DNA from 3 places in the Phytobacter palmae genome. Region 2 is predicted to be linked to each of the others. Evidence: predicted binding sites of a transcription regulator. Region 2 holds the regulator's gene; each other region holds the start of a gene.
What was found. Region 2 encodes PhoB, which activates phosphate uptake and scavenging genes when phosphate is short. Its sites were predicted from a motif close to CTGTCATAAAACTGNCNNAT; they were not measured.

Region 1: a site for PhoB is predicted at 8,704-8,723, ahead of kdgR (DNA-binding transcriptional regulator KdgR). Genes of this name have one in related genera too.
Region 3: a site for PhoB is predicted at 7,546-7,565, ahead of glpT (glycerol-3-phosphate transporter). Genes of this name have one in related genera too.

The regions. Positions count from the first base shown of each region.
Region 1 is NZ_JBCIVJ010000006.1:56,695-67,065, forward strand. Features, by position in the region: gene manX (PTS mannose transporter subunit IIAB) at 1-839, shown strand, start outside; gene manY (PTS mannose transporter subunit IIC) at 899-1,699, shown strand; gene AAIG39_RS09405 (PTS mannose transporter subunit IID) at 1,712-2,566, shown strand; gene AAIG39_RS09410 (DUF986 family protein) at 2,621-3,079, shown strand; yybP-ykoY riboswitch at 3,276-3,451, shown strand; gene mntP (manganese efflux pump MntP) at 3,458-4,024, shown strand; gene rlmA (23S rRNA (guanine(745)-N(1))-methyltransferase) at 4,021-4,836, opposite strand; gene cspE (transcription antiterminator/RNA stability regulator CspE) at 4,988-5,197, opposite strand; partial or broken gene AAIG39_RS09430 (DUF2627 domain-containing protein) at 5,210-5,354, opposite strand; gene AAIG39_RS09435 (MBL fold metallo-hydrolase) at 5,860-6,861, opposite strand; gene AAIG39_RS09440 (YebO family protein) at 6,884-7,171, opposite strand; gene mgrB (PhoP/PhoQ regulatory lipoprotein MgrB) at 7,246-7,389, opposite strand; gene AAIG39_RS09450 (YobH family protein) at 7,548-7,787, shown strand; gene kdgR (DNA-binding transcriptional regulator KdgR) at 7,821-8,612, opposite strand; gene AAIG39_RS09460 (MFS transporter) at 8,790-10,160, shown strand; gene htpX (protease HtpX) at 10,206-10,371, opposite strand, start outside.
Region 2 is NZ_JBCIVJ010000001.1:467,258-477,628, forward strand. Features, by position in the region: gene phoR (phosphate regulon sensor histidine kinase PhoR) at 1-1,037, opposite strand, end outside; gene phoB (phosphate response regulator transcription factor PhoB) at 1,059-1,748, opposite strand; gene sbcD (exonuclease subunit SbcD) at 1,944-3,146, shown strand; gene sbcC (exonuclease subunit SbcC) at 3,143-6,289, shown strand; gene mak (fructokinase) at 6,380-7,285, opposite strand; gene rdgC (recombination-associated protein RdgC) at 7,385-8,296, shown strand; gene ppnP (pyrimidine/purine nucleoside phosphorylase) at 8,352-8,636, opposite strand; gene AAIG39_RS02315 (AroM family protein) at 8,725-9,402, opposite strand; gene yaiA (protein YaiA) at 9,599-9,790, opposite strand; gene aroL (shikimate kinase AroL) at 9,844-10,368, opposite strand.
Region 3 is NZ_JBCIVJ010000003.1:299,542-309,912, forward strand. Features, by position in the region: gene gyrA (DNA topoisomerase (ATP-hydrolyzing) subunit A) at 1-1,034, opposite strand, end outside; gene ubiG (bifunctional 2-polyprenyl-6-hydroxyphenol methylase/3-demethylubiquinol 3-O-methyltransferase UbiG) at 1,193-1,921, shown strand; gene nrdA (class 1a ribonucleoside-diphosphate reductase subunit alpha) at 2,267-4,552, shown strand; gene nrdB (class Ia ribonucleoside-diphosphate reductase subunit beta) at 4,653-5,783, shown strand; gene yfaE (class I ribonucleotide reductase maintenance protein YfaE) at 5,783-6,037, shown strand; gene glpT (glycerol-3-phosphate transporter) at 6,067-7,419, opposite strand; gene glpA (anaerobic glycerol-3-phosphate dehydrogenase subunit A) at 7,695-9,317, shown strand; gene glpB (glycerol-3-phosphate dehydrogenase subunit GlpB) at 9,307-10,371, shown strand, end outside.

The DNA.
Region 1 (10,371 bases), on a different contig from region 2:
ACGCCGAAACGTTAATCGAAAAATACAACGCGCAACTGGAAAAGCTCGATACACATCAGGGCGTGCTATTTCTCGTTGATACATGGGGGGGCAGTCCGTTCAATGCTGCCAGCCGCATTGTCGTCGATAAAGAGCATTATGAAGTGGTGGCTGGCGTCAATATTCCTATGCTCGTGGAAACACTGATGGCGCGTGACGACAACCCAACCTTTGATGAGCTGGTGGCGGTCGCCGTGGAAACGGGACGTGAAGGAGTGAAAGCGCTGAAAGCCAAACCAGTGGAAAAACCGATACCCGCCGCGCCCCCTAAACCGGCGGCTCCAGTAAAACCCATGGGACCGAATGACTATATGATCATTGGTCTTGCCCGTATTGATGACCGCTTAATCCATGGTCAGGTCGCTACACGCTGGACTAAAGAAACAAACGTGACGCGAATTATCGTCGTCAGTGATGAAGTTGCAGCCGATAACGTACGTAAGACGCTGCTCACACAAGTTGCGCCTCCCGGGGTGACGGCGCACGTGGTGGACGTTGCCAAGATGATCCGTGTTTACAACAACCCGAAATATGCGGGTGAGCGGGTGATGCTGTTGTTTACCAATCCCACAGACGTACTGCGCATTGTCGAAGAAGGGGTGAAAATCACCTCTGTTAACATCGGTGGCATGGCCTACCGGCAGGGGAAAACTCAGGTGAACAACGCGGTTTCGGTGGATGACAAAGATATTGCAGCCTTCAAAAAGCTCAATGAACGCAATATCGAGCTCGAAGTTCGTAAAGTTTCTAACGACCCGAAACTGAAAATGATGGATTTGATTAACAAGGCAGCGAAGTAATCGCGCCGGGTTGGTTAACTCAGTTCACACTTACGTTTGTTTAGCATAGGAGAAGTACAATGGAGATTACCACTCTTCAGATTGTGCTGGTGTTCGTCGTCGCGTGTATTGCCGGTATGGAATCGGTACTTGATGAATTTCAGTTTCATCGTCCGTTAGTGGCCTGTACGCTGGTGGGGATCGTCCTGGGGGATATGAAAACCGGTATTATCATCGGCGGTACCCTGGAGATGATTGCGCTGGGCTGGATGAACATCGGTGCGGCAGTTGCTCCCGATGCCGCGCTCGCCTCTATTATCTCAACTGTTCTGGTTATCGCGGGGCATCAAAGTATTGGTGCTGGTATCGCTCTGGCTATCCCGCTGGCAGCAGCAGGCCAGGTACTGACGATCATCGTGCGTACTATCACCGTAGCATTCCAGCACGCTGCGGATAAGGCGGCAAACAATGGCAACCTCACGGCCCTATCCTGGATCCATGTCTCTTCCCTTTTCCTTCAGGCAATGCGTATTGCAATACCGGCGGTTATCGTTGCAATTTCCGTAGGGACCAGTGAAGTTCAGGGGATGCTGAACGCCATTCCGGAAGTCGTAACCAGCGGCCTGAACATCGCCGGCGGTATGATTGTGGTAGTTGGTTATGCGATGGTTATCAATATGATGCGCGCAGGCTACCTGATGCCGTTCTTCTACCTTGGTTTCGTGACTGCGGCGTTTACTAACTTCAACCTCGTTGCGCTCGGTGTGATTGGTGCCGTGATGGCCATCCTCTATATCCAACTGAGCCCGAAATATAACCGCTCTGCTGGTGCGCCTGCACAGGCTGCCGGTAATAACGATCTCGATAACGAACTGGACTAACAGGTGAGCGAAATGGTTGATATGACGACTAAAACTACCACTGTGAAAAAACTCACTCCGGGCGATATTCGTGGCGTGTTCATCCGTTCTAACCTGTTTCAGGGTTCATGGAACTTCGAACGTATGCAGGCGCTGGGTTTCTGCTTCTCTATGGTACCGGCTATCAGACGCCTCTACCCCGAGAACAACGACGCGCGTAAACAAGCTATCAAGCGTCACCTGGAGTTTTTTAACACCCATCCTTATGTTGCGGCGCCGGTACTGGGCGTAACGCTGGCGATGGAAGAACAACGTGCGAACGGGGCAGAGATTGACGATGGTGCCATCAACGGTATCAAAGTCGGTCTGATGGGTCCGCTGGCAGGTGTGGGTGACCCGATTTTCTGGGGTACCGTACGTCCGGTCTTCGCAGCGCTTGGTGCGGGTATCGCTATGAGCGGCAGCCTGCTTGGGCCTTTGCTGTTCTTCTTTCTGTTTAACCTGGTGCGCCTGGCAACCCGCTATTACGGCGTGGCGTACGGTTATCGCAAAGGTATCGATATCGTCCAGGATATGGGTGGTGGTTTCCTGCAGAAGCTGACGGAAGGGGCGTCGATACTCGGTCTCTTTGTCATGGGGGCGCTGGTCAACAAGTGGACGCATGTGAATATTCCGCTGGTGGTCTCGCGTATTACCGACCAGACCGGTAAACAAAACGTCACAACAGTGCAAACCATCCTCGATCAGTTGATGCCGGGCCTGGTTCCGCTACTGCTGACTTTCGCCTGTATGTGGTTGCTGCGTAAGAAAGTTAACCCACTGTGGATTATCGTCGGCTTCTTTGTCATCGGTATCGTAGGGTATGCGGTTGGCCTGTTAGGTCTGTAATCTGTTGTGTTATAACCGGGGCCTCGCCCCGGTTTTTTATTATCAGGAGGAACCATGACGCTCACGGACAGCATACTGATGTTGTTTATCGCCGCTCTGCTGGCATTTGCCATTTACGATGAACTTATCCTGCCCCGCCGTCACGGCGATACTCTGCTCACCCTCCCCTTATTGCGCCGCAGCCGTGTCGATGCAACTATTTTTGTTGGCCTGCTGATCATCCTTATTTACAACAATGTCACAAATAACGGTACGTCATTAACCACATGGTTATTATCTGCTCTGGCATTATTGGCTATTTATCTTTTTTGGATTCGCACGCCCAGGATTCTCTTCAAAACGCGGGGATTTTTCTTTTCCAGTGTCTGGATAGAATATAACCGTATTAAAGAGATGAATTTATCTGAGGATGGTGTGCTGGTGATGCAATTAGAACAAAGGCGCTTGCTTATTCGGGTTAAAAATATTGACGATCTGGAGAAGATATATAAATTACTCATTAAAATTCAATAAATTATGAGTAAAAATCACAACTCGCCGATGTATATTAAATAAGCACAATTATAGCCTTTGCTATATTTCGCCCGGTAGCTTTCTCAACTTTTTAACGTCATATTCACTTATGAATCTAAATGTTAATCGTTATCAATTGGCAAATGAATTAATAATTCTCTGTTATTGTTTTATATTCTCAAAATATGTTAAGGTTGCGCCCGTCGTTGGGGAGTAGCCGATTTCCATTTACTGGAAATGTACGTGTCAACATACTCGTTGCAAAACGTGGCACGTACGGACTGTGATTTATCCGGTCAGGCGAGACCATTGACACATCAACTGCTGTTTACTGGGGGCAGTGGTGTGTTATATGGAACTCCCGGTCAGGACGCTCGCATGAATTTATCCGCCACCCTTCTCCTCGCCTTTGGCATGTCGATGGATGCCTTCGCAGCATCAATCGGTAAAGGGGCGACACTGCATAAACCCAAATTCTCCGAAGCCCTGCGTACCGGCCTGATTTTTGGCGCTATCGAAACACTGACGCCACTTATAGGCTGGGGACTGGGAATGCTTGCCAGCCAATTTGTGCTGGAGTGGAATCACTGGATTGCCTTTATCTTGCTGATCTTCCTGGGCGGCAGAATGGTGCTGGAGGGTTTTCGCGCAGATGCCGATGACGCCGGGGAAGCGCCATGTCGCCACGGCTTCTGGCTGTTGGTCACTACCGCGATTGCGACCAGCCTTGATGCGATGGCCGTAGGGGTTGGTCTGGCATTCTTGCAGGTGAATATTCTGTCAACCGCCCTGGCGATCGGTTGCGCCACCCTGGTGATGTCCACCCTCGGCATGATGATTGGTCGTTATATAGGCCCGCTGCTGGGCAAACGGGCGGAGATTCTTGGCGGTATAGTGCTAATCGGGATCGGCATTGAGATCCTTTGGACACACTTCTCGGCTTAATCAACGCGTTGCAGACAATGCAGGGTAAAGTCTGTCTGACAGATAAAGCGCTCTTGCGCTGCCAGGGTTTCCCGGACATCCGGTTTTGCCCGCCAGGCAAAGGGCGTCATTTGTAGTAACGCGGCAGCCTCTGCACCCGTTAACTCCATCTCGTAGCTCAGTGATTGCTGCTCTGCGACACGAAACCCCTCTATCTCGCCAGTATCAGGTGCATGTAACTGCACTTCGCGGTAAATCAGCCCTTTCAGCTCCATCAAATGGCGCGGCCCAGGCGCTGCGGTGATAACCCATCCACCCGGTTTTACTACACGTAACAGTTCCTCTGCTTTGCAGGGCGCGTAAATACGTACGATAGCGTCAATGCTGTCATCCTGGAAAGGCAGGCGATGGCTGGAGGCAACGCAAAACATCACCTCAGAATAACGTTTTGCGGCTGCACGTATGGCCGCTTTTGAAACATCGAGTCCAAACATCCGGGCTTCTTTACGCTGCGCTACACCGGCAAAAGCCTGAGTGTAATACCCTTCCCCACAGCCAATGTCCAGTATCGCCTCTGCCTGCGCAGGCAGGCGCATCTGTAGCTCTGACGCAATCGCATCACGCAGCGGCTGATAGTGTCCGGCATCAAGAAACGCACGGCGCGCCTGCATCATTTCCGCGCTGTCACCCGGATCCCGCGAACGTTTGTGCTGCACCGGCAGTAAATTGACGTACCCTTCTTTCGCTATGTCGAACTGATGGCGTTGTGGGCAGGAAAAACTCTGTTCGGAACGCGTTAAGGGGGCGTGACAAAGTGGGCAACAAAAGGGCATGGCAACTCCGGAACTCTTTAAAGGACGCAAGTTTACCGCCATTCGTCGCATCGGGGAATGCGAAGCAGAAATTAAAAAGCCCCGCACAATGGCGAGGCTTTTCGCTGACATTGATACGCCGGTAGCGTCTCAAGTACCAGTGGATTTGAAATTAGATAGCAGTTACGTTAACAGCTGCCGGGCCTTTCTGGCCGTCCTGAATTTCAAACTCAACGTTCTGGCCTTCGGCCAGAGTTTTGAAGCCGTTACCCTGGATTGCAGAGAAGTGTACGAACACATCTTTGCTGCCATCAGCAGGAGTAATGAAACCAAAACCTTTGGACTCGTTGAACCACTTAACTTGACCTTTAATCTTTGCCATTTGCAATATTCCTTAATGTATATACTTCGCCCGTAGGCATTAACTGAGATAAAACTGAGACATTACTGCTTGAGGCACTAATATAAGGTTCGGCAGAGAAGCGGTATTCAACGATATCGTGTTTACTCAGGACTTCTTTACTGAAAATGCCACACATAAACAGAACTGTACCTCGTTTGACCCAAAACGTGTTATCACACACAACGTAAATTATGGCAAGCCATTTTTAAAAAGGCCTGGATCCGTCGCACAAATTCTAAGGTTATCAATACAACCAATGCAGATTTATGCAAAGAAGATAACCTCGTTACGACAGGCAGCCCGCCTTCTGGCCCGCGTTGATAACCCATCTTTTTTACCATAGCTCAATGAGTTCCATTCGTCCACGTAGCGGGATAAAAATATTACGGCATACCTTATATCACTAGCAGCATTAACGCATAGCTATGCCATTTTTCGCAAATCATGAAGCTATGAAATGCCCGCTCGCGCAACTAATCAAATGTGTTGGTTTACCATCGAATATTTGTTGTGCAATTAAGCAGGAGTGTGCACCAAAATAATGAAAGTCTGATGACAGTGCCTCATAAAAAGGCAATAAAAACGTTTCGATAAAAATAAAAAGTATTTAACTTGTTCTAAATAATAAATTAGTACCAGTGCTACTCGCCTCTATTTTGCAAAGATAAATACTGGCCAATTTTCAGTGTGGTGAAGTTCGTAATGTCATCTGCCGTTTCGCTTAATGCATTATCCAACTCGCGCAGCGGCTCATCCAGTGATTCATCCGCCAGTTCGAAAACACCCCAGTGAACAGGAAACGACAGAGGTTTACCCAACTGCAGCCATAAGGTTACTGCCTGTTGCGGATCCATATGGTTGTAGGCCATGAACCAACGAGGAGCGTATGCACCAATAGGGAGCGCTGCCAGGCTTAGCGGCCCCAGACGCTGTGGGATGGACAGTAATTCTTCGCTGTAACCGGTATCGCCGGGGAACCAGAAGCGTTGCGCGCTACTCTCGATCACCCAGCCACACCACAAGGCGCAATTACGATCCCAGGGTGTACGCATACTCCAGTGCTGCGCGGGCACAGCCGTATACACAAGCCCCTGAAAGACAATGCTTTGCCACCAGTCGAGTTCTGTCACATTTCGCGCGCCCAAACGACGGCACCAGTTTCCCAGGCCGAGGGGTACAAAAATCGCTACCTGTTGAAAATGTTGTATAAGCGCGCGCATTGTTCTGGCGTCAAGATGATCGTAGTGATTGTGCGAGATAACAATGGTATCGAGCGAAGGTAGTTCGGAAATGGCTAACGCAGGCGGTGTTCGTCGCCGTGGGCCGGCAAAACGTAGGGGCGACGCCCGGTCAGAGAAAACCGGGTCGGTCAAAATGTACTGCCCCATCAGGCGTAGCAGTATTGACGAGTGACCTAACCACCAGACCCTGTCATCGTCACCATTAATTTCTGCATGCTGCCACCACTGCGCAGTAAAACTGGCATACCCCCCGGCAGGCGGACGCGGTAAGCCTGCGGCTTTGCGCTCCTGCCGCCAACGTTTTACATCGCCAGACGCATGACCGCCGGGGGTGAGATTAGTAAAACCATCGGGACGATGGTGAGGGAACGCGGCATTAAACCAGAGATTTTTACGCGCCATAACGCCCCTCACCTCTGCAAATTTAACGCTCTGCTACCAGACGGATAAATTCATCGCCTTTGCCTTCTTCTTCAACGACCGGTGCCGGGGTAATCTCTTTTTCCGGCTCGTTAGATTCGCACAAGCGACGCAGCAACGCGTTCTGACGCTTTTGCTGATCTAACAATGCTTCGAGCAATTCGATCTGCTCATTAGTCCGCGAACTTGCACGATTGATAAAGAACCACAGCACCAACCCGACCAGCAACACCACCACCGAAACAACAAAAGACGCAATATTAAACGCGCCTGAACTCATTAATTCGTTCATTTTACCACCTCAACCAAAGAGGTACATTTTACCACTGGTAAGACGGAAGGAAATCATTAACGACAAAAAAGCCCCTACCAGGGGATATATTTATTGATGACGCAAATGCCGCTGAAAAACTGAACATCCTGGTCGCACATCACATTTAGCATTTGAGTCCAGAGCAACAGGCAGACCACCAGTACGGCGATCAGTATTAGCCATCTAAACTTTTTCACTCCACTCTCCGATACTCCACTTTATGTTACCAGGTTAGCATTAGTTACTTAAACCGCGACTAACTGTATCTCTAATCGGAGTTTTTAGGAATGCTCGGGTGTGCGGTCTTCCGTCAAAGCGATAGCCTGAAAACAGTATCCAAACGCAAGGAATGATGATGCGCACACTTATTCGGGCAATTATTGTCGTGGCACTGGTCTGGGTTGGTATTTTGCTAAGTGGATATGGCGTGCTGGTTGGCAGCCATGAAAATGCCGCAGGTCTGGGATTACAGTGTAAATACCTGACGGCCCGGGGCGTCAGCACAGCACAATATGTTCACTCAAGCAGCGGTATTATCGGACTTACGCAATGCCCGGTACTACGCAAAAGCGAAACTGTTGTCGATAATGGGTAAACAAACGCCGCCATCAAGGCGGCGTTTTCACACTCAGAACGGATAATCGTTATAACCCATCTGTTCAGAAATCTTACGCGCAGCATGGTGGAGCATACTGACATACTCATGCAGACGTTCCTCGGAGAAACGCAGCGTCGGAAAGGAGATACTCAGCCCGGCAATGACGACGCCGAAACGGTCAAATACTGGCACACCAATGCAACGTAAGCCTTCTTCCTGCTCTTCATTATCTTCGCCATAGCCCTGCTGACGGACAATATCGAGCATCGGCAACAGATCCTCGGTACTGGTAATGGTGCGCTCGGTGCTGCGTTTGTACTCTACCCCCTCAAGGATCTGCATAACCTCTTCCTTGTCACGCCACGCAAGTAATACTTTACCAATCGCAGTGCTATAGAGCGGGTTGCGGCGGCCAATGCGTGAATACATGCGCAGGTTATACATAGAGTCGATTTTGTGGATATAGACAATGCTGTCTTCGTCCAACGCGCCCAGGTGGATAGTCTCTTTGGTGAGTCGAGAGAGTTCACGCATCTGAATATCGGCACTGCGGATCAGATCGACGTTTTGCAACGCGCGTGCACCGAGTTCGAACAGTTTAAGGGTGAGAGAGTACTTCTCCGACTCCCCTTCCTGAGCAACATAACCCAGTGATTTCATCGTCTGCAAAAAGCGATATACGGTGCTTTTAGACATCATGACGCGCTGCGAAAGTTCGGTGATCCCAATCTCACGTTCTTCGCCAAGCGCCTGCAGAATGCCAAATACCTTCAGTACAGAAGACACAGAATCTGGCTGCTTATCCAAATCTGCAATAGCCATTAGTCACCTCATCGCCCGTGTTTTATAAAAATCAGAATAGGTTTTTATTATAAATTTCTCGCCTGCCCGTCGCAATCCGAGTTTCGCAACTTCGTTACAAATCTGCGATATAAAACCGAAATACGGATGATAGAATCATTATACAAATCATTGAACAAGCAAAACCCAGCTTTTCTCATGAATAAATCCACCCCAGACGGCTTACCGGTTCCACAGCGCTACGGCGCAATATTAACGATTGTTATTGGCATTACTATGGCCGTGCTCGACGGTGCCATTGCTAATGTTGCACTACCGACTATTGCACGGGACCTGCATGCATCACCGGCCAGTTCAATTTGGGTCGTTAATGCCTACCAGATAGCGATTGTCATCTCGTTGCTGACCCTGTCATTCCTCGGCGATATGTTCGGCTACCGTCGTGTCTACCAGTGTGGACTTGTGCTCTTTACTCTTACTTCTCTGCTTTGCGCACTGTCAGATTCGTTACTCACGCTGACGCTTGCCCGTGTCGCCCAGGGTTTCGGCGGCGCGGCGCTGATGAGCGTGAATACCGCATTAATACGCCTGATTTACCCACAGCGTCAGTTAGGGCGTGGAATGGGAATCAACTCTTTCGTGGTAGCTGTCTCTTCGGCAGCAGGCCCGACAATTGCCGCTGCGATTCTCTCTGTCGCCTCCTGGCAGTGGCTGTTTTTGATTAATGTGCCTCTGGGAATACTCTCGCTGGTACTGGCATTGCGTTATTTACCCGCTAATGGCTCACGCAGTGCGATGCCGAAATTTGATCTTCCCAGTGCGGTGATGAACGCGTTAACGTTTGGTTTACTTATAACCGCGATGAGCGGATTTGCCCAGGGGCAATCCATTACGCTGGTAGTCGCTGAAATTACGGGCATGCTGGTGATCGGCACCTTTTTTGTCCGTCGACAACTGCGTTTGTCGGTACCTCTGTTACCCATCGACCTGTTGCGTATTCCACTGTTCTCATTATCGATTTGTACGTCAATCTGCTCTTTTTGCGCACAAATGCTGGCCCTTGTTTCCCTGCCCTTCTTTATGCAATCGATACTTGGACGCAGCGAAGTGGAAACCGGTCTGCTGTTAACGCCGTGGCCATTAGCCACCATGGTGATGGCGCCACTGGCTGGTTATCTGATTGAACGTGTTCATGCCGGGCTGCTGGGGGCGCTGGGACTGGCTATGATGGCGTGCGGCCTGTTTGCGCTCGCGATGCTGCCAGCAGCGCCTGCCGATGTGGATATTATCTGGCGAATGGCCCTTTGCGGGGCAGGATTTGGTCTGTTCCAGTCACCCAATAACCATACGATCATCAGCTCCGCACCGCGTCAGCGTAGCGGTGGCGCCAGTGGCATGCTGGGTACCGCGCGCCTGTTAGGACAGAGTTCCGGCGCGGCACTGGTGGCGTTACTCTTCAACCTGTTTGATAAAAGCGGTACGCATACATCACTTCTGCTCGCAGGCATACTGGCAACCCTCGCTGCAATCATCAGCGGCTTGCGGATCACACAGCCGCGCGCTGCATAAAAAAAGCGCGTCATATGACGCGCTTCTTCATTTCAGGCTCACGCCTTATTTGAGATAAGCCCCGCTACGCAGCGCTTCGATACGTTTGTCGAGTGGGGGGTGAGTCATAAACAGTTCACTTAACGATTTAGACTTACCGTTGATGCAAAATGCCATCATGCTGCTGGCTTCCTGCGGCTCATAGCTGGTTTTCAGGCGCTGGAGCGCAGCA
Region 2 (10,371 bases):
GCGCGCTGCCAGCGCACGGTAATGTGTGTTCCCGCTGGCGTATGGTTCACGGCGTTATAGACCAGATTCGAAATCGCGCTGCGTAGTTGATCCTCATTACCCAGCACTTTCAGGCCATTGTCGACGACGAATTCAAGCTCATGTTTCTTTTGGCTTAATGTCTGCGCCTCGCGCTCAACAACACGCAGCATCATCGGCACATCAATAATCTCATTCGGCGGTAACGTCGGCGCCGCTTCTATTTTGGATAATGTCAGTAACTGTTTGACCAGGCCTTCCATTCGCGACGTCTGCTCACGCATGGTGTGCAGCGCCTTATCACGCGGCGGCCCTTCCAGCGTCTGCTCCTGCATCATTTCCAGGTAGCCCTGCAATACTGTCAGCGGTGTGCGCAGCTCGTGGCTGACATTAGCAAAAAAGTTACGTCGCGCCCCTTCAAGCTGATGCATTTGCGTCACGTCACGCGCCACCATCAATAATTGCTGCTCGCTGTAGGGCATCACACGGATCTCCAGATGGCGACCACTGTTAAGCACCAGATTAAGCGGGCGGGCGAAATCTTTCGTTTTAAGGTAGCGGGTAAATTCCGGATAACGCAGCAGGTTGAGGATGTTTTGCCCGTTATCGTCCGGCCAGCGTAAATTCAACAATTGCTGCGCCAGACCATTACACCAGAAAATCGCCCCCTCTTCGGTAATCATCACTAACGCATCAGGTAGCGACTCTGCGCCGCTACGAAAACGTTTGATCAGATTACCCAACTCGCGACGGCGTTTTTTGTTGCGCATCTGCATCTGGTGCAGACCATAAAGCAGCGGTTCCCAGCTTCCCGTCCCCGGTGGAGGAGTCATACTTTTATCGACCCACAACCACCAGGAAAGACGCATTAAGTTCCAGAAATGCCAGGCCAGTAACCCGGTGACCGCCGCCAGTAAAAACCAGGGCAGATAACCAAAGAAAGCGCCGAGCAGCGCGGCAGGTAGACAACAAAGGATGAGTTCGAGTACCAGCCTTTTCCATGACAGCCGTTCCAGCACGCGTCACGCTCCTTTCAGATTTTAGAAACGGGTCGAGAAACGATAACCCGTGCCGCGAACGGTTTGAACCATACGATCGTGGCCGCTGTGTTCCAGCGCTTTACGCAGTCGGCGAATATGAACATCCACCGTGCGGTCTTCTACATACACATTCGTTCCCCAGACATGATTCAGCAGCTGTTCGCGGCTATAAACACGCTCAGGATGGGTCATAAAGAAATGCAGTAGCTTAAACTCCGTCGGCCCCATGTCGAGGGGATTTTCCCCGGTCATCACACGGTGGGAGCTCGGATCAAGGCTCAGCCCCTGCATTTCAATGACTTCTTCTACCGCCATCGGGGAGATACGGCGCATGACGGCTTTAATGCGTGCCACCAGCTCCTTCGGCGAAAAGGGCTTAGTTATATAATCGTCCGCGCCCGTCTCAAGTCCGCGCACGCGGTCCTCTTCTTCGCCACGAGCGGTCAACATCATCACCGGGATATCGCGGGTCATCGCTTCACGCTTGAGGTGTTTAATGAACTGAATACCTGAGCCACCTGGCAGCATCCAGTCGAGCAAAATCAGGTCGGGCCAGGGTTCATTAAGTTGGTTCACCGCGCTGTCATAATCTTCCGCTTCGACAGGTTGAAAGCCGTTTTGTTCGAGCACGAAGCACACCATCTCACGGATTGGCGCTTCGTCTTCTACGACCAGAATGCGTCTTGCCATAATTTGCCCTGTTTAATTTGAGTCATCAGCTAAGTGCGGCGCCATTATGCGTCACTTTTGTGACAGATTTATGAAACAAATGACCAACAGGTGACCCAAGCCTTTGTTTTATGACAGTGGGAAATTCTTTCACTGGCGGCTCGAGTGTCCCTGAATGTTATAATCGCGTTTACGCTTTTTTGCCACGGAACCGCTATGCGCATCCTTCATACTTCGGACTGGCACCTGGGTCAGAACTTCTACAGTAAAAGCCGCGCCGCTGAGCACGACGCCTTCCTCACCTGGCTACTGGCCACCGCTGAGGAGCATATGGTCGACGCCATTATTGTTGCTGGCGACATCTTTGATACTGGCTCCCCACCCAGCTATGCGCGTGAGCTTTACAACCGTTTTGTGGTGAAATTGCAGCAAACGGGGTGTCATCTGGTAGTACTGGCGGGGAATCATGATTCAGTAGCCACCCTTAATGAATCGAAAGATATTCTCGCGTGGCTAAAAACTACCGTTGTCGCCAGCGCGGGCAGCGCGCCTTTTTATTTGCCGCTGCGTGATGGCTCGCCCGGTGCGATTTTCTGCCCGGTGCCCTTTTTACGTCCGCGCGACATCATGACCAGCCAGGCGGGACTCTCCGGGCAGGAAAAACAGCTACATTTGCTGCAAGCCATCACCAATTACTATCAGCAGCAATACCAGGCCGCCTGCGAATTACGCGGTGACAGAGTGCTGCCGATAATCGCCAGCGGGCATCTGACCACCGTTGGCGCCAGTAAAAGTGACGCCGTTCGTGACATCTATATCGGTACGCTGGATGCCTTCCCCGCGCAAAACTTTCCGCCTGCGGATTACATCGCGCTTGGCCATATTCACCGTCCGCAAAAGCCAGGCGGACACGAGCATATCCGCTACAGCGGCTCGCCTATCGCCCTAAGCTTCGATGAAACCGGAAACAGCAAATATGTCAATCTGGTGACATTTGCAGCAGGAAAACTGGCGGATGTGACAGCGCTGGAAGTCCCTGTTACACAGCAAATGGCGGTCATTAAGGGCGACCTTGCGTCGATTCGTCAGCAGCTTGAGCAGTGGCGCGGCGGCCCAACCGACGCCCCCGTGTGGCTGGATATTGAGATCGCGACAGAGGATTATCTAAGCGACATGCAGCGAAAAATTCAGGCATTGACCGCCGATTTGCCAGTGGAGGTATTGCTGGTTCGCCGCAGCCGCGAACAGCGGGAGCGCATCCTCGCGGGGGAGCGCCGCGAAACCTTGAGCGAGTTAAAAGTGGAAGAGGTTTTCGCTCGTCGCCTGGCACAGGAGGAGCTCGATGATGTCCAGATTGCCCGCCTGCAGTCGCTCTTTTTCGAAACGCTCCACTCGTTTAATCAGGAGCATGACGCATGAAAATCCTCAGCCTACGCCTGAAAAACCTTAACTCATTAAAAGGTGAGTGGAAGATTGACTTCACCGCCGAACCCTTTGCCAGTAACGGCCTTTTTGCCATTACCGGACCAACCGGCGCCGGGAAAACGACCCTGCTGGATGCCATCTGCCTGGCGCTCTATCACGAAACACCGCGCCTGAATACCGTTTCGCAATCGCAGAATGATCTGATGACCCGCGATACCGCCGATTGTCTGGCAGAAGTCGAGTTTGAAGTTAAAGAGGTCGCTTATCGCGCGTTCTGGAGCCAGAGCCGTGCGCGTAATCAGCCGGACGGCAATTTACAGGTTCCACGTGTAGAGCTGGCCCGCTGTGCGGACGGCAAGATCCTCGCCGACAAGGTGAAAGATAAACTGGAGCTAACCGCTGCCTTAACCGGGCTGGATTATGGCCGTTTCACCCGCTCAATGTTGCTCTCCCAGGGGCAATTCGCCGCGTTTCTCAACGCCAGGCCGAAAGAACGTGCGGAACTGCTCGAAGAGCTGACCGGCACCGAAATCTATGGGCAAATCTCCGCCAATGTATTTGAAAAACATAAAGTCGCCAAAATCGAGCTTGAGAAATTGCAGGCGCAGGCCGAGGGCGTCGTGCTGCTTACCGATGAGCAGCGGGAATCCCTGAATGCAAGTGTGCAGGCGCTCACTGACGAGGAACAGCGGTTGTCAGACGGGCAGCGTATTGTGCAGGCGCAACTGGACTGGCTTATTCGCAGCGGTGAACTGCAAACCGCCTGTGACCAGGCACAAAAAGCCCGGCAACGGGCACAGCAGGCACGTGTTGCCGCCGAACCGCAGCTGGCGCGGCTGGCGCGAGTGCAACCAGCCCTGCAACTGCGGCCCGTCTGGGAACGGTTACTCGATCAACGCAAAGCGCAGGACAGCAGTCGTCGCCAGAATGAAGAAGTGAATACTCGCTTACAGGCGAAACTGGCGCTACGGGCGCAGATTCGCGCGAGCGCCGCACACCAGCATCAGGCGTTGATGGCCTCGCAAAAAACGCTCTCGCTGTGGCTTGAAGACAACAAACGCTTTCAGCGCTGGCAGAACGAATTAACCGGCTGGCGGGCGATGCTAAACCAGCAGGAAGATGACAAAAAGCCGTGGCATTCTCTGCAGGAACGCATTCAACAAAACGAACACAAATTACGTAACCTGATGACCGTCTCGCTGGAGATGAGCAGCGACGAGGTTAATGCGGCGATGACGCTCTGTGCGCAGAACCGCCCGCTGCGCCAGCGTCTGACCGCGCTGCATGCACGTTTTGCCCCGCTGCAAAAACATCTCGCCCAGCGTCAGCAAAGCCTGAGCGAACTCAAAGCTGAGCAGGAAAAACTGACTGCCGAGCTGGCGCGTAAGCGCGAGCTGTACAAAGAAAAAAACCAGTCGCTGACGGATATCCGCGCCCTTTGTGAGCTGGAAGACCGCATCCACAGTCTGGAAACCGAACGTGCCCGTCTGCAACCGGGTCATCCTTGTCCGCTTTGTGGTTCGACGGCGCACCCTGCGATTGCCGAATATCAGGCTATCGTCCCCGGTGTGAACCATGCCCGCCGCGATGCGCTGGATCTCGAAGTACGCCAGATAAAAGAAGATGGCGTGGCGCTCGGTGAACGGCTGAAAGGGATAAGTGAGCGTATTGAAAAAGATGACCGCGAAGCAAAGTCCCTTCAGGAGCAGGAGCAAACGCTGACAAACGAGTGGCAGGAACTGTGCCTGACGTTGAACATCACCCTGCGACCGCAGCATGACATCTCCAGTTGGCTGAGCGCGCAGGATGCCTACGAACATCAGCTCTATCAGTTGAGCCAGCGCCTGACATTACAAAGCCAGATCACTGAATTGCGTCAGCAAGTTCAGCAATACCAGCAGGCGGCCGAAGCGCGCCGGGCGAGTCTGGCCGCCATGCTCGAGCCGCTGGGGTTAACGCTACCGCCAGAAGGTGAAGAGGCACAATGGCTGGCAGCACGCACGGCGGAAGCCGAACTCTGGCAGGAAAAACAGAGCGCATTTAGCGCATTGCACGAGCAGATTGCACTGCTGACGCCGCTTCTCGACACCCTGCCGGAAGAAGCTGTCCCGGCAGAGATAAAAACCGTTGCCTTAGATAACTGGCGGCAGGTACATAATGATTGCGTGTCACTACACAGCCAGTGGCAAACGCTGCAACAGCAGCTAAGGCATGAGACGGAACGTCTGGCAGAGCTGGAGAAACAGTTTGCCGATGCGCTGGCAAACAGTGAATTTGCCGATCAGCAGGCCTTTCTGGATGCGCTGTTGAGCGACGACGAGCGCACGCGCCTTGAGCAGCTTCGTCAGCGTCTCGACAGTGACGAGCAGCAGGCACAGGCACTGGTCGCCAGCGCTGAACAGGCATTAGCCACACATACCGCGCAGCCTCCCGCCGCCCTGAGTGACGATACTGATACTGAAAAGTCCCGTGAAGCGCTGACATTGCTGGCGCGCCAGCTACGCGAGAATACCACCCGCCAGGGGGAGTGCCGTCAGCAACTAAAACAGGATGCGGACAACCGCCAGCGTCTGCAGGCGCTGATGCTGGACATTGAACGTGCGGCATTGCGCTGCGACGACTGGGGGCATCTGAACGCGCTGATTGGTTCAAAAGAAGGGGATAAGTTCCGTAAATTCGCCCAGGGGTTAACCCTCGATAATCTGGTGTGGCTGGCCAACAATCAGTTGAATCGCCTGCACGGGCGCTATCTGCTTAAACGTAAAGTCAGCGAGGCGCTGGAGCTGGAGGTCGTTGATACCTGGCAGGCTGATGCGATACGTGATACCCGCACGCTTTCCGGTGGTGAGAGCTTCCTGGTAAGCCTTGCGCTGGCACTGGCGCTGTCGGATCTGGTCAGCCATAAAACCCGCATCGATTCGCTGTTCCTGGATGAAGGTTTCGGCACACTGGACAGCGAAACACTGGATACCGCGCTGGATGCTCTCGACGCGCTGAACGCCAGCGGGAAAACCATCGGCGTGATCAGTCACGTGGAGGCAATGAAGGAGCGAATTCCGGTGCAGATTAAGGTCAGGAAAATTAATGGCCTGGGCTACAGCAAGCTGGATAGCACGTTTTCAGTACCGCACGCGTAACCGCAAAAACCCGGATGCGGCGCAGGCGCCTTATCCGGGCTACGGCTTTGTAGCCCCGGTAAGCGCAAAGCCACCGGGGAAATCCTTTATTTACGCCTGCGGCCACAGCCATGCTGCGCCGCGTACGCCGCTGGAATCCCCGTGCAGCGCTTTGCGAATCGGGGTTTCACACTCGCCGCCGAATACCCAGTTTTTCACCAGATTCGGCACGGTTTTATAAAGGCGTTCGACATTGCTCATCCCGCCGCCGAGCACAATCACATCCGGGTCGAGAATATTCACCACATGGGCCAGCGACTTCGCCAGGCGTAGTTCGTAGCGGCTGAGCGCAAGCTCAGCCAGCGGGTCCTGTTCTTCCACCAGACGAATAATTTCATTGCCTTTGAGCGCATGCCCACTTAAGCGCTGATAATCGGTGCCAAAGCCGGTACCAGAGATAAAGGTTTCGATGCACCCCTGTTTGCCGCAATAGCATGGCACTTCTTCCCGATAACGCAGCTCATCTTCATCCATCCATGGTAGCGGATTATGCCCCCACTCACCCGCCGTGCCATTGCCGCCGATATGGGAGCGGCCATTAAAGGCCAGGCCAGCTCCGCAGCCCGTACCGATAATCACCGCAAACACGGTCTGTGCGCCTGCCGCTGCGCCATCAACAGCCTCAGAAACGGCCAGACAGTTAGCGTCATTGGCCAGCCGAACTTCCCGGTTTAAACGCTGACTTAAATCTTTATCGAACGGCTTGCCGTTGAGCCAGGTTGAGTTGGCATTTTTTACCACGCCCGTATAGGGAGAAATCGAGCCGGGGATCCCCATACCAACTGTGCCCGTTTGCCCGGTTTCTTTCTCAGTCAATGCCACCAGCGAGGTCAGCAGATCAAGAGTCAGATGATAATCACGCGGCGTCGGCTGACGATGGCGAAACAGCTCGTCGCCGCTATCGCTGAGCGCAATGATTTCCGTTTTTGTGCCGCCTAAATCGATACCAATACGCACATAATGCTCCTCATAGTTGGACAACGCATTCACATGCAAGCGTGGCGACAATTGGTTATCATGCCCGCTGCAATTAACGACTAGACCGTGGAAAATATCATGCTGTGGTTCAAAAATTTAATGGTATACCGTCTCAGCCGCGATGTGGCGCTGCGGGCGGAAGAGATGGAAAAACAGCTTGCCCCACTATCGTTTACCCCGTGCGGTAGTCAGGATATGGCGAAAACCGGGTGGGTTCCACCGATGGGTTCACACAGTGATGCGCTGACCCACACTGCAAACGGTCAGATTATTATCTGCGCGCGCAAAGAAGAGAAAATTCTGCCTGCTCCGGTAATTAAACAGGCGCTGGAAGCCAAAATTTCCCGTCTTGAGGCCGACCAGGGCCGCAAGCTGAAGAAAACCGAAAAAGATTCCCTGAAAGACGAAGTACTGCACTCGTTGCTGCCGCGCGCCTTCAGTCGATTTAGCCAGACCATGATGTGGATTGATACCGTGAATGGGCTCATTATGGTGGACTGTGCCAGCGCGAAAAAAGCGGAAGACACGCTGGCACTGCTGCGTAAAAGCCTGGGCTCTCTGCCCGTAGTCCCCCTGACGCTGGAAACACCGATTGAACTGACGCTGACGGAATGGGTACGTTCTGGCACGGTAGCGCAGGGTTTTCAGCTTCTCGACGAAGCCGAGCTGAAAGCTATCCTGGAAGATGGCGGCGTGATTCGCTGTAAAAAACAGGAACTGGTCAGCGATGAAATCGCCGTGCATATCGAAGCGGGTAAAGTGGTGACTAAACTGGCGCTCGACTGGCAGCAACGCATTCAGTTTGTTGTGTGTGATGATGGTTCGATTAAGCGCCTGAAATTTGGTGATGAGTTGCGGGATCAGAACGAAGATATTGACCGTGATGATGTCGCCCAGCGCTTTGATGCCGATTTCATTCTGATGACCGGTGAACTGGCGACGCTAATCCACAGTCTTGTGGAGGGGCTGGGGGGCGAGGCTCAACGCTAAGATGAAAGGTATCAGACACTAAAAAGCAGAACGCCCGGTTAAGCCGGGCGTTTTTTTACAGATAACGGCAGAGATAAGAGGTCGGCTCGGCTACCTGCAAATGAAATTCACTTTGGCCGGCAACATTGAACACTTCACCCGCAGAGTAAGTCTTCCATTCGGTTTCACCAGGCAGGAGAACGTGCAGCGCACCGCTGATGACCGTCATCTCTTCCGGCTGCGCGGTACCAAAGGTGTATTCACCTTCCATCATCACGCCCACACTGGCACGGCCTGTACTGCTGCTGGTAAAACCAATGGATTTCACTTTACCGGAAAAGTATTCGTTACTTTGAAGCATGAACTGGCCCTTATAAAGAAAATGTATGGAAAAACACTATAGAGGCCAGACTTCGCTCCTGTCACGCGAAATTGCAGGACAGGAAAGCTTATACCAGCAGTTCCGAAGCGAGACGCGCCACCAGAACATTAGAGAGTAGCACTGGCACATCCAATGATTTCTGGAGCAAATCTCTGTGCCATTGATGAAAACCGAGGCAATCTAGCATTAATACGTCCGCACCTTGCTCAATAAGCTCTTTTCCCGCCGCTACCAGCTCGGACTCGGTCGCCTCGTACGGGTGTGCCAGCGTGTAAAAGGGCGTCTTTTCCAGTACGCTCCATTTTAGCTGTTGCGGTTGCATCAATTCAGGGATCGGTACAATTACCCCCACCTGATGACCGTCTACAATCGAGGCCACCAGCGGAGGAATAATACGTTGTGGCTCAATAAGAATGGCGTTTCGCGCGTTAAGCCCTCGGATATCCGCCGTGCTCATCAGCAAAATCACGTCGTAACCCTGGTTATCCATCACTTCGATAACGCTTTGCAGATCACGCTCCACTTTCTCGCGTGAGACCATCGCAATACTGCCATCGCACAGGCGTGTGGGTAGCGGCGTTTCACCCCGCTCAACCCTGTACTCTGTCAGGGCTTCCTGAGGGTCCATTTTTCCAAGCAGGCTGAAATGGGTTATCTGTTGCTCAGAAATATGTTCGGTCAGCAACGGTAATATCGTCTGTACAGGCACCACACCTATGGTGAGGATTGCCATCGTTGCACTCATTTTGTTTATCCACCTTGCAACACTGCTTTTTTGTTAATGCTTTGACGCGGTGCGAACCAACAGGCAATGTCCAGTTCTTAAAGATTCCCAAATACGCCAGTAATGTCTGATTATTGTCGGTCCTCATCCATCTTGCCAGGGCGAAAAATGTGATGAGGCACCGCTTATTTCATGTTTCAGAACTTTTTTAAAGCCATCAGTTTTTATCTGGATCCTCATACCGCTTTTTAGCATCCAGTGCTTCCTGCTCAGTGGGATGCTCGCTGATTAATGAGTCAGGTTTGGGATGGTCGGCACGTAATTCGTACCAGGTGACGGTCTGCCCGGCTGTGCCTTTTTCTACGGCAACAACACGGGCTTCACGAGGATAAGGTGGTTTACCAGGCATGACGTTACCTCAGTAGTTACGGTGTCAGGCCATAAGTATAGACAATCGTTTCGCTAGCTGGCGCGAGCCAGGCGCAGAGCTGTCTGAATTTCAGCGATCACCAGATCAAGATCTTGCGCCGCATTCACAACATGATGCGCGGCTTCCCGATAAAGGGCTTCACGACCAGCGAGAATTTCACCTACTTCTTCGCGGACAGGCTTACCGGTCAGGGTCGGACGCTGACTCTCTTTGGGATACGCTTCCAGGCGATCCACCAGGACGGAGACGGGCGCAGACAGGTAAATCACCACGCCCTGCTCGCGCATAAATTTGCGATTGTACTCGCTCAGAATGATACCGCCGCCAGTGGCAACAACTCGCGCAGGGGCGGTGACCGCTTCAAGCGCTTCGGTTTCGCGCGCGCGGAATCCCTGCCAGCCTTCTTTGCTTACGAGCTGGGCAACGGTCATCTGCGCCTGCTCCTGCAACCAGTGGTCGGTATCAACAAACTGACAAACATGTAATTGTGATAACGCATGACCAACGGTAGTCTTACCGCAACCACGTGCGCCAATCAAAAAAATGGGTAGCGTCATGAA
Region 3 (10,371 bases), on a different contig from region 2:
ATGATCTTCGGCTGGCCATGGTGCAGTGCCACCATGTTGATACCGAAGGAAACCTGCAGTTGGGTCTGGGAGTAGAGGTTGTTCAGTACCACCTCACCCACCGCATCACGTTTGATTTCAATAACGATGCGCATCCCGTCCTTATCAGACTCGTCACGCAGCGCGCTGATACCTTCAACGCGTTTGTCTTTTACCAGCTCGGCAATTTTCTCGATCAGGCGCGCTTTGTTCACCTGATACGGAATTTCATGCACGATGATGGTTTCACGACCCGTTTTCGCGTCAGCTTCCACCTCGGCGCGGGCGCGAATATAAATTTTGCCACGTCCGGTACGGTACGCTTCTTCAATACCGCGACGGCCATTGATAATGGCGGCAGTCGGGAAATCCGGACCGGGGATATGTTCCATCAGCCCTTCAACGCTGATGTTTTCATCCTCTATATACGCCAGGCAACCGTTAATCACTTCCGTCAGGTTATGAGGAGGAATGTTGGTTGCCATCCCGACTGCAATACCGGAAGACCCGTTCACCAACAGGTTGGGGATCTTGGTCGGCATGACATCAGGGATTTTTTCCGTACCGTCGTAGTTATCGACGTAATCAACGGTCTCTTTTTCCAGATCGGCCATCAGCTCATGGGCAATTTTCGCCAGACGGATTTCCGTATAACGCATTGCCGCCGCGGAGTCGCCGTCAATAGAACCGAAGTTCCCCTGACCATCAACCAACATGTAGCGCAGTGAAAATGGCTGAGCCATACGCACAATGGTGTCATACACCGCGGAATCACCATGGGGATGGTATTTACCGATTACGTCACCAACGACACGGGCAGATTTTTTGTAGGCTTTGTTCCAGTCATTGCCCAAGACGTTCATGGCGTAAAGTACGCGACGGTGAACCGGCTTTAGACCATCGCGGACATCTGGCAGCGCACGGCCAACAATGACCGACATGGCATAATCCAGATAAGAACTTTTCAGCTCTTCCTCGATGTTGACCGGTGTAATTTCTCTCGCAAGGTCGCTCATCTAACCGCTATCCCTCTACTGTATCCCGGATTCAAAGGTCGCAAATTATAACACAACCGTAATGAATCAGGTAAACGGAAAGACCCCGCAGGGCGCTTTATTAGCGCCAGCAGACTGTTATACTCATCCGTCTTGCTAAAAAAGGAGTACGTATCCCCATGAATGCCGAAAAAACGTCGGTTGCTCAAAACGTTGACCAGGCTGAAATCGCCAAATTTGAAGCGGTTGCCTCTCGCTGGTGGGATCTGGAAGGCGAATTCAAACCTCTTCACCGCATCAATCCGTTACGCCTGGGCTATATTGCAGAGCGTGCAGATGGCCTGTTTGGCAAGAATGTATTGGATGTCGGTTGCGGCGGCGGCATTCTGGCGGAGAGCATGGCGCGCGAAGGGGCGACGGTTACCGGGCTGGATATGGGCTCCGAACCGCTGCAGGTCGCCAGACTACATGCTCTGGAGTCCGGCATTCGCGTCGAATACGTACAAGAGACCGTCGAAGATCACGCCAATAAACACCCACAGCAATATGATGTTGTCACCTGCATGGAGATGCTGGAGCACGTACCGGACCCGCAATCGGTGGTCAACGCCTGCGCACGGCTGGTCAAACCCGGTGGCCACGTCTTCTTCTCGACAATTAACCGTAACGGCAAAGCCTGGCTGATGGCGGTGGTTGGTGCCGAGTATGTGCTAAAAATGGTGCCGAAAGGTACCCATGACGTGAAGAAATTTATCAAACCCGCAGAACTGCTCAGTTGGGTGAATCAAGCCGGATTGCAGGAGCGCCACATCACGGGGCTGCATTATAATCCGCTGCTTAATGTCTTTAAGCTCGCTCCCGGTGTGGATGTGAATTATATGTTACATACAAAGGCAAAAAACGTCTGACGTCATTCACTATTCTTATAAAGATTGCGCTACTTCGTGTTGCGCGATCTTCCCTTCCCGATGAAGAAATCAGCGTTTGATCAAATTTTCATTTTTTTTTGCGAAATATTGACATCCCCGCCAGGCCTTATGCGACGTGGACTTAGCGTTTATCACTCTTTTGCAACCTCAATTTAACGTCAAAATCAACTCTTGTACTCAAAAGAATCCTTACTAGAATACTCACCATATAGCGTTTCTCTTATCTTAAACCCCCAACATATAGTATTTATCCACAGAGTTAGTCACAACGCGGTTCTGTGGATAATTGGGGGATATTTTTATTCACGGACAGGTAAATTTCACATGAATCAGAGTCTGCTGGTGACAAAGCGTGATGGTGGTACTGAACGCATCAATCTCGACAAAATTCATCGGGTGCTGGATTGGGCGGCAGAGGGGCTGAGTAATGTATCCATCTCCCAGGTGGAACTGCGTTCCCATATCCAGTTCTATGACGGCATCAAAACGTCCGATATTCACGAGACCATTATCAAAGCCGCTGCGGACCTGATCTCCCGCGATGCGCCTGACTACCAGTACCTCGCTGCTCGCCTGGCCATCTTCCACCTGCGTAAAAAAGCCTACGGTCAGTTCGAGCCGCCAGCGCTGTACGACCATGTGGTAAAAATGGTTGAGCTTGGCAAATACGACACGCATCTGCTGGAAGACTACACGGAAGAAGAGTTCAAGCAGATGGACGGGTTTATCGACCACTGGCGCGATATGAATTTCTCCTACGCGGCCGTTAAGCAGCTTGAAGGCAAATACCTGGTTCAGAACCGTGTAACCGGCGAAATCTACGAGAGCGCGCAGTTCCTGTATATTCTGGTGGCTGCCTGCCTGTTCTCGGGGTATCCACGCGAAACTCGTCTGAGTTACGTGAAGCGCTTCTATGACGCGGTCTCCACGTTCAAAATCTCACTGCCAACACCGATTATGTCCGGCGTGCGTACCCCTACCCGTCAGTTCAGCTCCTGCGTCCTGATCGAGTGCGGCGACAGCCTGGACTCCATTAACGCCACCTCCAGTGCGATTGTGAAATACGTTTCCCAGCGCGCCGGTATCGGCATCAACGCCGGGCGCATCCGCGCGCTGGGTAGCCCGATTCGCGGCGGTGAGGCATTCCATACCGGCTGTATCCCGTTCTACAAACACTTCCAGACAGCGGTAAAATCCTGCTCTCAGGGCGGTGTGCGTGGTGGTGCGGCGACTCTGTTCTACCCGATGTGGCATCTGGAAGTTGAAAGCCTGCTGGTACTGAAAAACAACCGTGGTGTTGAAGGTAACCGCGTGCGTCACATGGACTACGGCGTACAGATCAACAAACTGATGTACACCCGTCTGCTGAAAGGGGAAGAGATCACTCTGTTCAGCCCGTCTGACGTTCCGGGTCTGTATGACGCCTTCTTCGCCGATCAGGACGAGTTCGAGCGTCTGTACACCAAATATGAGAAAGACGACAGCATCCGCAAACAGCGCGTGAAAGCCGTTGAGCTGTTCTCGCTGATGATGCAGGAACGTGCTTCTACTGGTCGTATCTACATCCAGAACGTTGACCACTGCAATACCCACAGCCCGTTTGACCCGGTGGTTGCGCCAGTGCGCCAGTCTAACCTGTGCCTGGAAATCGCCCTGCCGACCAAACCACTGGAAGACGTGAACGATGAAAACGGTGAAATCGCGCTCTGTACGCTGTCCGCTTTTAATCTGGGCGCGATTTCTGACCTCGATGAGCTGGAAGAGCTTGCGGTGCTGGCCGTGCGTGCGCTGGATGCCCTGCTGGATTACCAGGACTACCCGATTCCGGCGGCAAAACGCGGCGCAATGGGACGTCGTACGCTGGGTATTGGCGTGATTAACTTTGCCTACTGGCTGGCGAAAAACGGCAAACGTTACTCCGATGGCAGTGCCAACAACCTGACGCACAAAACGTTCGAAGCAATTCAGTACTACCTGCTGAAAGCGTCTAATGAACTGGCGAAAGAGCAAGGCGCGTGCCCGTGGTTTAACGAAACTACCTATTCCAAAGGCATTATGCCTATTGATACCTACAAGAAAGATTTGGACGGTATCACCAGTGAGCCGCTGCACTATGACTGGGACGCCCTGCGTGAATCGGTGAAAACCTACGGTCTGCGTAACTCCACGCTGTCTGCGCTGATGCCGTCGGAAACCTCATCGCAGATCTCCAATGCCACTAACGGTATTGAACCGCCGCGCGGTCATGTGAGCATCAAGGCATCGAAAGACGGTATTCTGCGCCAGGTGGTGCCGGATTATGAACTGCTGAAAGATAATTATGAGTTGCTGTGGGAGATGCCGAACAATGACGGCTATCTGCAACTGGTTGGCATCATGCAGAAATTTATCGACCAGTCGATCTCTGCAAATACCAACTACGACCCGTCACGTTTCCCGTCAGGAAAAGTGCCGATGCAGCAACTGCTGAAAGACTTGCTTACCGCCTATAAATTTGGCGTGAAGACCCTGTACTATCAAAACACCCGTGACGGTGCGGAAGATGCGCAGGATGATCTGGTGCCGTCCATTCAGGATGATGGCTGCGAAAGCGGCGCATGTAAGATCTAAGCACTTCGCCGGGTGGCGCTGCGCTTACCCGGCCTACGGTTTTGTAGGCCCGGCAAACGCAGTGCCGCCGGGCAATAAAATCTCAACAGGACTCACCGCAATGGCATATACCACCTTTTCACAAACGAAAAACGACCAGCTCAAAGAGCCGATGTTCTTCGGCCAGCCGGTCAACGTGGCGCGCTACGATCAGCAAAAATATGACATCTTCGAAAAGCTGATTGAAAAGCAACTCTCCTTTTTCTGGCGTCCGGAAGAAGTTGACGTTTCCCGCGACCGAATTGATTATCAGGCATTGCCGGAACATGAAAAACACATTTTCATCAGCAACCTGAAATACCAGACCCTACTGGACTCTATTCAGGGGCGCAGTCCGAACGTGGCGCTGTTGCCACTGATTTCGATCCCGGAACTGGAAACCTGGGTTGAAACCTGGGCGTTTTCAGAAACGATCCATTCGCGCTCTTACACCCACATCATCCGTAATATCGTCAACGATCCGGCGGTGGTATTTGACGATATCGTCACCAACGAGCAGATCCAGAAACGTGCCGAGGGCATCTCTGCCTATTACGATGAGCTGATTGAACTGACCAGCTACTGGCATTTACTGGGCGAGGGTACCCACACCGTCAACGGCAAAACCGTGACCGTGAACCTGCGAGAGCTGAAAAAGAAACTGTATCTGTGCCTGATGAGCGTTAACGCGCTGGAAGCTATCCGCTTCTACGTCAGCTTTGCCTGCTCTTTCGCCTTCGCGGAGCGCGAACTGATGGAAGGCAACGCCAAAATCATCCGTCTGATTGCGCGTGATGAAGCACTGCATCTGACCGGTACTCAGCACATGCTGAACCTACTGCGTTCGGGTAGCGATGATCCGGAAATGGCGGAGATTGCCGAAGAGTGCAAACAAGAGTGCTATGACCTGTTCGTCCAGGCGGCTCAGCAGGAGAAAGAATGGGCAGAATATCTGTTCCGCGATGGCTCCATGATCGGCCTGAATAAAGATATCCTCTGGCAGTATATTGAGTACATCACCAATATTCGCATGCAGGCGGTCGGCCTGGATTTACCGTTCCAGACCCGCTCTAACCCGATTCCGTGGATTAATACCTGGCTGGTCTCCGATAATGTACAGGTTGCTCCGCAGGAAGTAGAGGTCAGCTCTTATCTGGTCGGTCAGATCGATGCTGAGGTCGATACCGACGACCTGAGTAACTTCCAGCTCTGATGACACGCGTAACCTTGCGTCTGACGGGCACACAGGTGTTGTGCCAGGAAGAACACCCTTCTCTGCTGGTGGCGCTGGAGTCAAACCGCGTGACGGTGGAATACCAGTGCCGGGAAGGTTATTGCGGCTCCTGCCGCTGTCGCCTGGTTGCAGGCCAGGTCGACTGGCTGACCGAGCCGCTGGCGTTTATCCAGCCTGACGAAATCTTACCCTGCTGCTGCAAAGCAAAAGGGGATATTGAGATTGAAATGTAAAAGGGCCGCACGCGGCCCTTTTTATTTTCTTACCGGCGCTTAGCCGCGACCTGTGCATGATGTTTGCGTTCGCCCATCATCACCACAATCAGCAAGAGCACCGCCAGAATGCTGCCGCCAATCATTACCATAAAACCGCCGTCCCAGCCGAAAAAATCGACGGTGTAACCGACAATCGCGCTGGCCGCCACCGACCCGCCAAGATAGCCGAATAAACCGGTGAAACCCGCTGCCGTACCGGCCGCTTTTTTCGGCGCCAGTTCAAGGGCGTGCAGACCAATCAGCATCACCGGGCCATAAATCAGGAAGCCAATAACAATCATACATACCATGTCTATCGTCGGATTGCCCGCCGGGTTTAACCAGTAGATGATCGTGGCAATGGTGACCAGCGTCATAAAGAAGACGCCTGTAGCACCACGGTTACCTTTGAACACTTTGTCAGACATCCAGCCGCAAATCAGCGTACCGGGGATCCCGGCATATTCGTAAAAGAAATAGGCCCAGGAGGATTTATCCAGCGCGAAATGCTTCACTTCTTTCAGGTAGGTTGGTGACCAGTCCAGAATGCCGTAGCGCAGCAGATAAACGAATACGTTGGCGATAGCGATATACCAGAGCAGACGGTTCGGGAAGACGTACTGCATAAAGATTTGCTTTGCCGTCAGCTCCTCTTCCGCCTTTTCACTGTAATCGTCCGGATAGTCGTTTTTATACTCCTCAATCGGCGGTAAGCCGCAGGACTGGGGAGTATCGCGCATCATGGCGAATGCGAAGATAGCCACAATGATTGCTCCAAACGCAGGCATATACAGCGCCGCCCGCCAGTCGTTAAACCATGCCATACCCAGCAGGAACAACAACGGGGGAATACCGCCGCCCACGTTGTGCGCGCAGTTCCATACAGACACTATCCTGCCACGCTCTTTTTGCGACCACCAGTGCACCATGGTACGTCCGCACGGAGGCCATCCCATTCCCTGGAACCAACCACACATGAACAGCAGCACAAACATAATGGCAATGCTCGAAGTCGCCCACGGGACAAATCCCATGAACAACATGACTGCCGCCGCCAGAATCAGCCCGGCGGGCAGAAAGACACGCGGATTCGAACGATCCGATACCGACCCCATGATGAATTTTGAAAAGCCATAGGCAATGGAGATCCCCGAGAGAGCAAAGCCTAAATCACCACGCGAAAAACCCTGTTCTACGAGGTAAGGCATGGCCAGCGCAAAGTTTTTGCGCACCAGATAATAGGCCGCATAGCCAAAGAAAATACCCAGAAAAATCTGCCAGCGCAGACGACGATAAACCGGGTCAATGCGTTCTTCAGGAAGCCTTTCTCGGTGAGATTCAGGCCGGAAAATACTCAACATAATACGCCTCCGTGGCAGGGTTTTATCATTATAAGTAACTGCAATGAGTGAAAACGAAACCGTAATTTCGTTTGAAACGGTTTTAGCCAGCAAATTCTAGCGACAAAAGGCGATTTGTCGCACCTTATGTTACATATTTATGACAAAGCTCCACTTTCAGACATAAAACCGCCCCTGTTATTTTCGTTTTTTGCTCGAATATGCGCGATATCAAACAATCCACAGCAACAGTGTGGCTAAATGTTTCCATGGAATCCCGCTCGGAAGACGAAAAAATGGGTAACTCAAACGACTACGATGTCATTATCATCGGCGGTGGCGCGACCGGGGCAGGTATCGCCCGCGACTGTGCATTGCGCGGCCTGCGCGTGGTGCTGCTTGAACGCCATGACATTGCGACAGGTGCCACTGGCCGCAATCACGGTTTATTGCACAGCGGTGCACGTTATGCAGTGACTGATAACGAATCCGCCCGGGAATGTATTGCAGAAAACCAAATCCTCAAGCGTATCGCTCGCCACTGTATTGAGCCTACAGACGGCCTGTTTATCACCCTGCCGGAAGACGATCTGGCTTACCAGCCAGTCTTTATTGACGCCTGCCAGCGCGCAGGGATTAACGCGCAGGCCATTACACCAGAAGAAGCGCGGCGTATGGAACCCAGCGTCAACCCGGCACTGACTGGCGCCGTGCGCGTTCCCGACGGCACCGTGGATCCTTTTCGCCTGACCGCCAGCAATATGCTGGACGCGCGTGAACATGGCGCCACTATCCTGACAGGCCATGAAGTCTGCGGCTTAGTTCGTCAGGGCGACAGGGTCACCGGCGTACAATTGATGAACCCGCAAACACATGAACTTTATCACCTGCATGCTCCTGTCGTTGTTAATGCCGCCGGGATCTGGGGCCAGCGCATCGCAGAATATGCGGATTTACGAATCCGAATGTTCCCGGCCAAAGGCGCCCTTCTGATTCTTGACCATCGCATCAACCAGCATGTGATAAACCGCTGCCGTAAGCCGGCAGATGCCGACATCCTCGTGCCTGGCGATACCATTTCCCTGATCGGCACCACCTCCACTCATATCGACTATAAGGATATTGATAACATTCGGGTGACGCCCGAAGAGGTCGATATTCTGCTGCGTGAAGGGGAAAAGCTGGCGCCAGTGATGGCGCAAACCCGTATCCTGCGTGCCTATGCGGGCGTCCGTCCTTTGGTTGCCAGCGACGATGACCCGACAGGACGTAACGTCAGTCGCGGCATTGTGCTGCTCGATCACGCCCAGCGGGACGGAATGGAAGGTTTTATCACTATTACCGGCGGCAAACTGATGACCTACCGTCTGATGGCGGAATGGGCCACTGATGCCGTCTGCCGCAAGCTCGGTCACAGCACCCCCTGTACCACAGCGACAACGCCATTACCTGGCTCACAACAGCCGACAGAACAGGCGCTGAAAAAAATAATCTCACTGCCGGTGCCGCTACGCGGCTCGGCCATTTATCGCCATGGCGATCGCACACCAGCCTCATTAGGCAGCGATCGCCACAGCCGTAGTCTGGTATGCGAATGCGAAGCCGTCACCGCCGGGGAAGTCCAGTACACCGTTGAAAATCTTAATGTTAACTCCCTGCTCGATCTACGCCGCCGTACCCGCGTGGGCATGGGCACCTGTCAGGGTGAGTTGTGCGCCTGTCGCGCAGCAGGCTTGTTGCACAGCATGCGAGTAACCAATGAAACGGAATCTCTTAGCCAACTTTCAGCGTTCCTGAATGAGCGCTGGAAAGGCATCAAACCTGTCGCCTGGGGTGATGCGCTACGAGAAAGTGAATTTACACGTTGGGTCTATCAAGGACTGTGCGGGCTGGAAAAGGAGCCAACTGATGAAATTTGATACGGTTATAATCGGCGGCGGCCTCGCCGGATTACTCTGCGGCATCCGGCTGAGCGAAAATGGCCAACGCTGTGCTATTGTCAGCCGCGGTCAAAGCGCACTCAACTTCTCCTCCGGCTCACTGGATTTACTCTCCCGCCTGCCGGACGGGCAACCGGTCAGCGACCTCATCGCCGGGGTGGATGCGTTACAGCGTATGCAAAGCGAACATCCTTATGCTCTGCTGGGCGGTGAAAGGGTACGCCACTATGCAAAAATGACCCAGACCATGCTGGCAGATTGCGGCCTGGCACTAAAAGGTGACGCAGACACACCGCATATGCGCGTCACCCCGCTGGGTACCTTTCGTCAGGCCTGGTTAAGCCCCGATGAAATTCCTCTCCAGCCGACAAAAGATATGACCATCGGGGTTGTCGGCATTTCTGGGTTTCTCGATTTCCAGCCGCAGCTGGCTGCCGCGTCACTGAGAAAACATGGCATGAATGCGAACGCAGAAGAGATAACGCTGCCAGTGTTGGATCGCGTGCGCGATAACCCAAGTGAATTTCGCGCCGTCAATGTCGCTCGCGTACTGGATATGGCTGAGAATTTTGACGAGATGTACCGCGCCTTACTACCGTTAAGCCGTCAGTACGATGTGCTCTACTTCCCGGCCTGTATTGGCCTGCAGGACAGCACCGTCTTTACGCGCCTCAATCAGCAACTCTCCTGCCCACTGCATTTGCTGCCCACCCTGCCACCATCGGTTCCCGGCACCCGTATGCAATCACGCCTGCAGCAACGCTTTATCCAGAGCGGAGGTACATGGATGCCCGGAGACGAGGTAATACGGGCCGATGTGGAAAAGGGTCGCGTGACACAACTGTGGACACGCAAGCACGAGGATATTCCGCTCCGTCCCCGCCATGTGGTGCTCGCCAGCGGCAGTTTTTTCAGTAACGGTTTGATTGCCGAACGCGATCGCGTCCGGGAAGCCATTTTTGACCTCGACGTTTTACAAAGCCCCGGACGGGAGAGCTGGTATCGCGACAATGTTTTTGATGCCCAGCCGTGG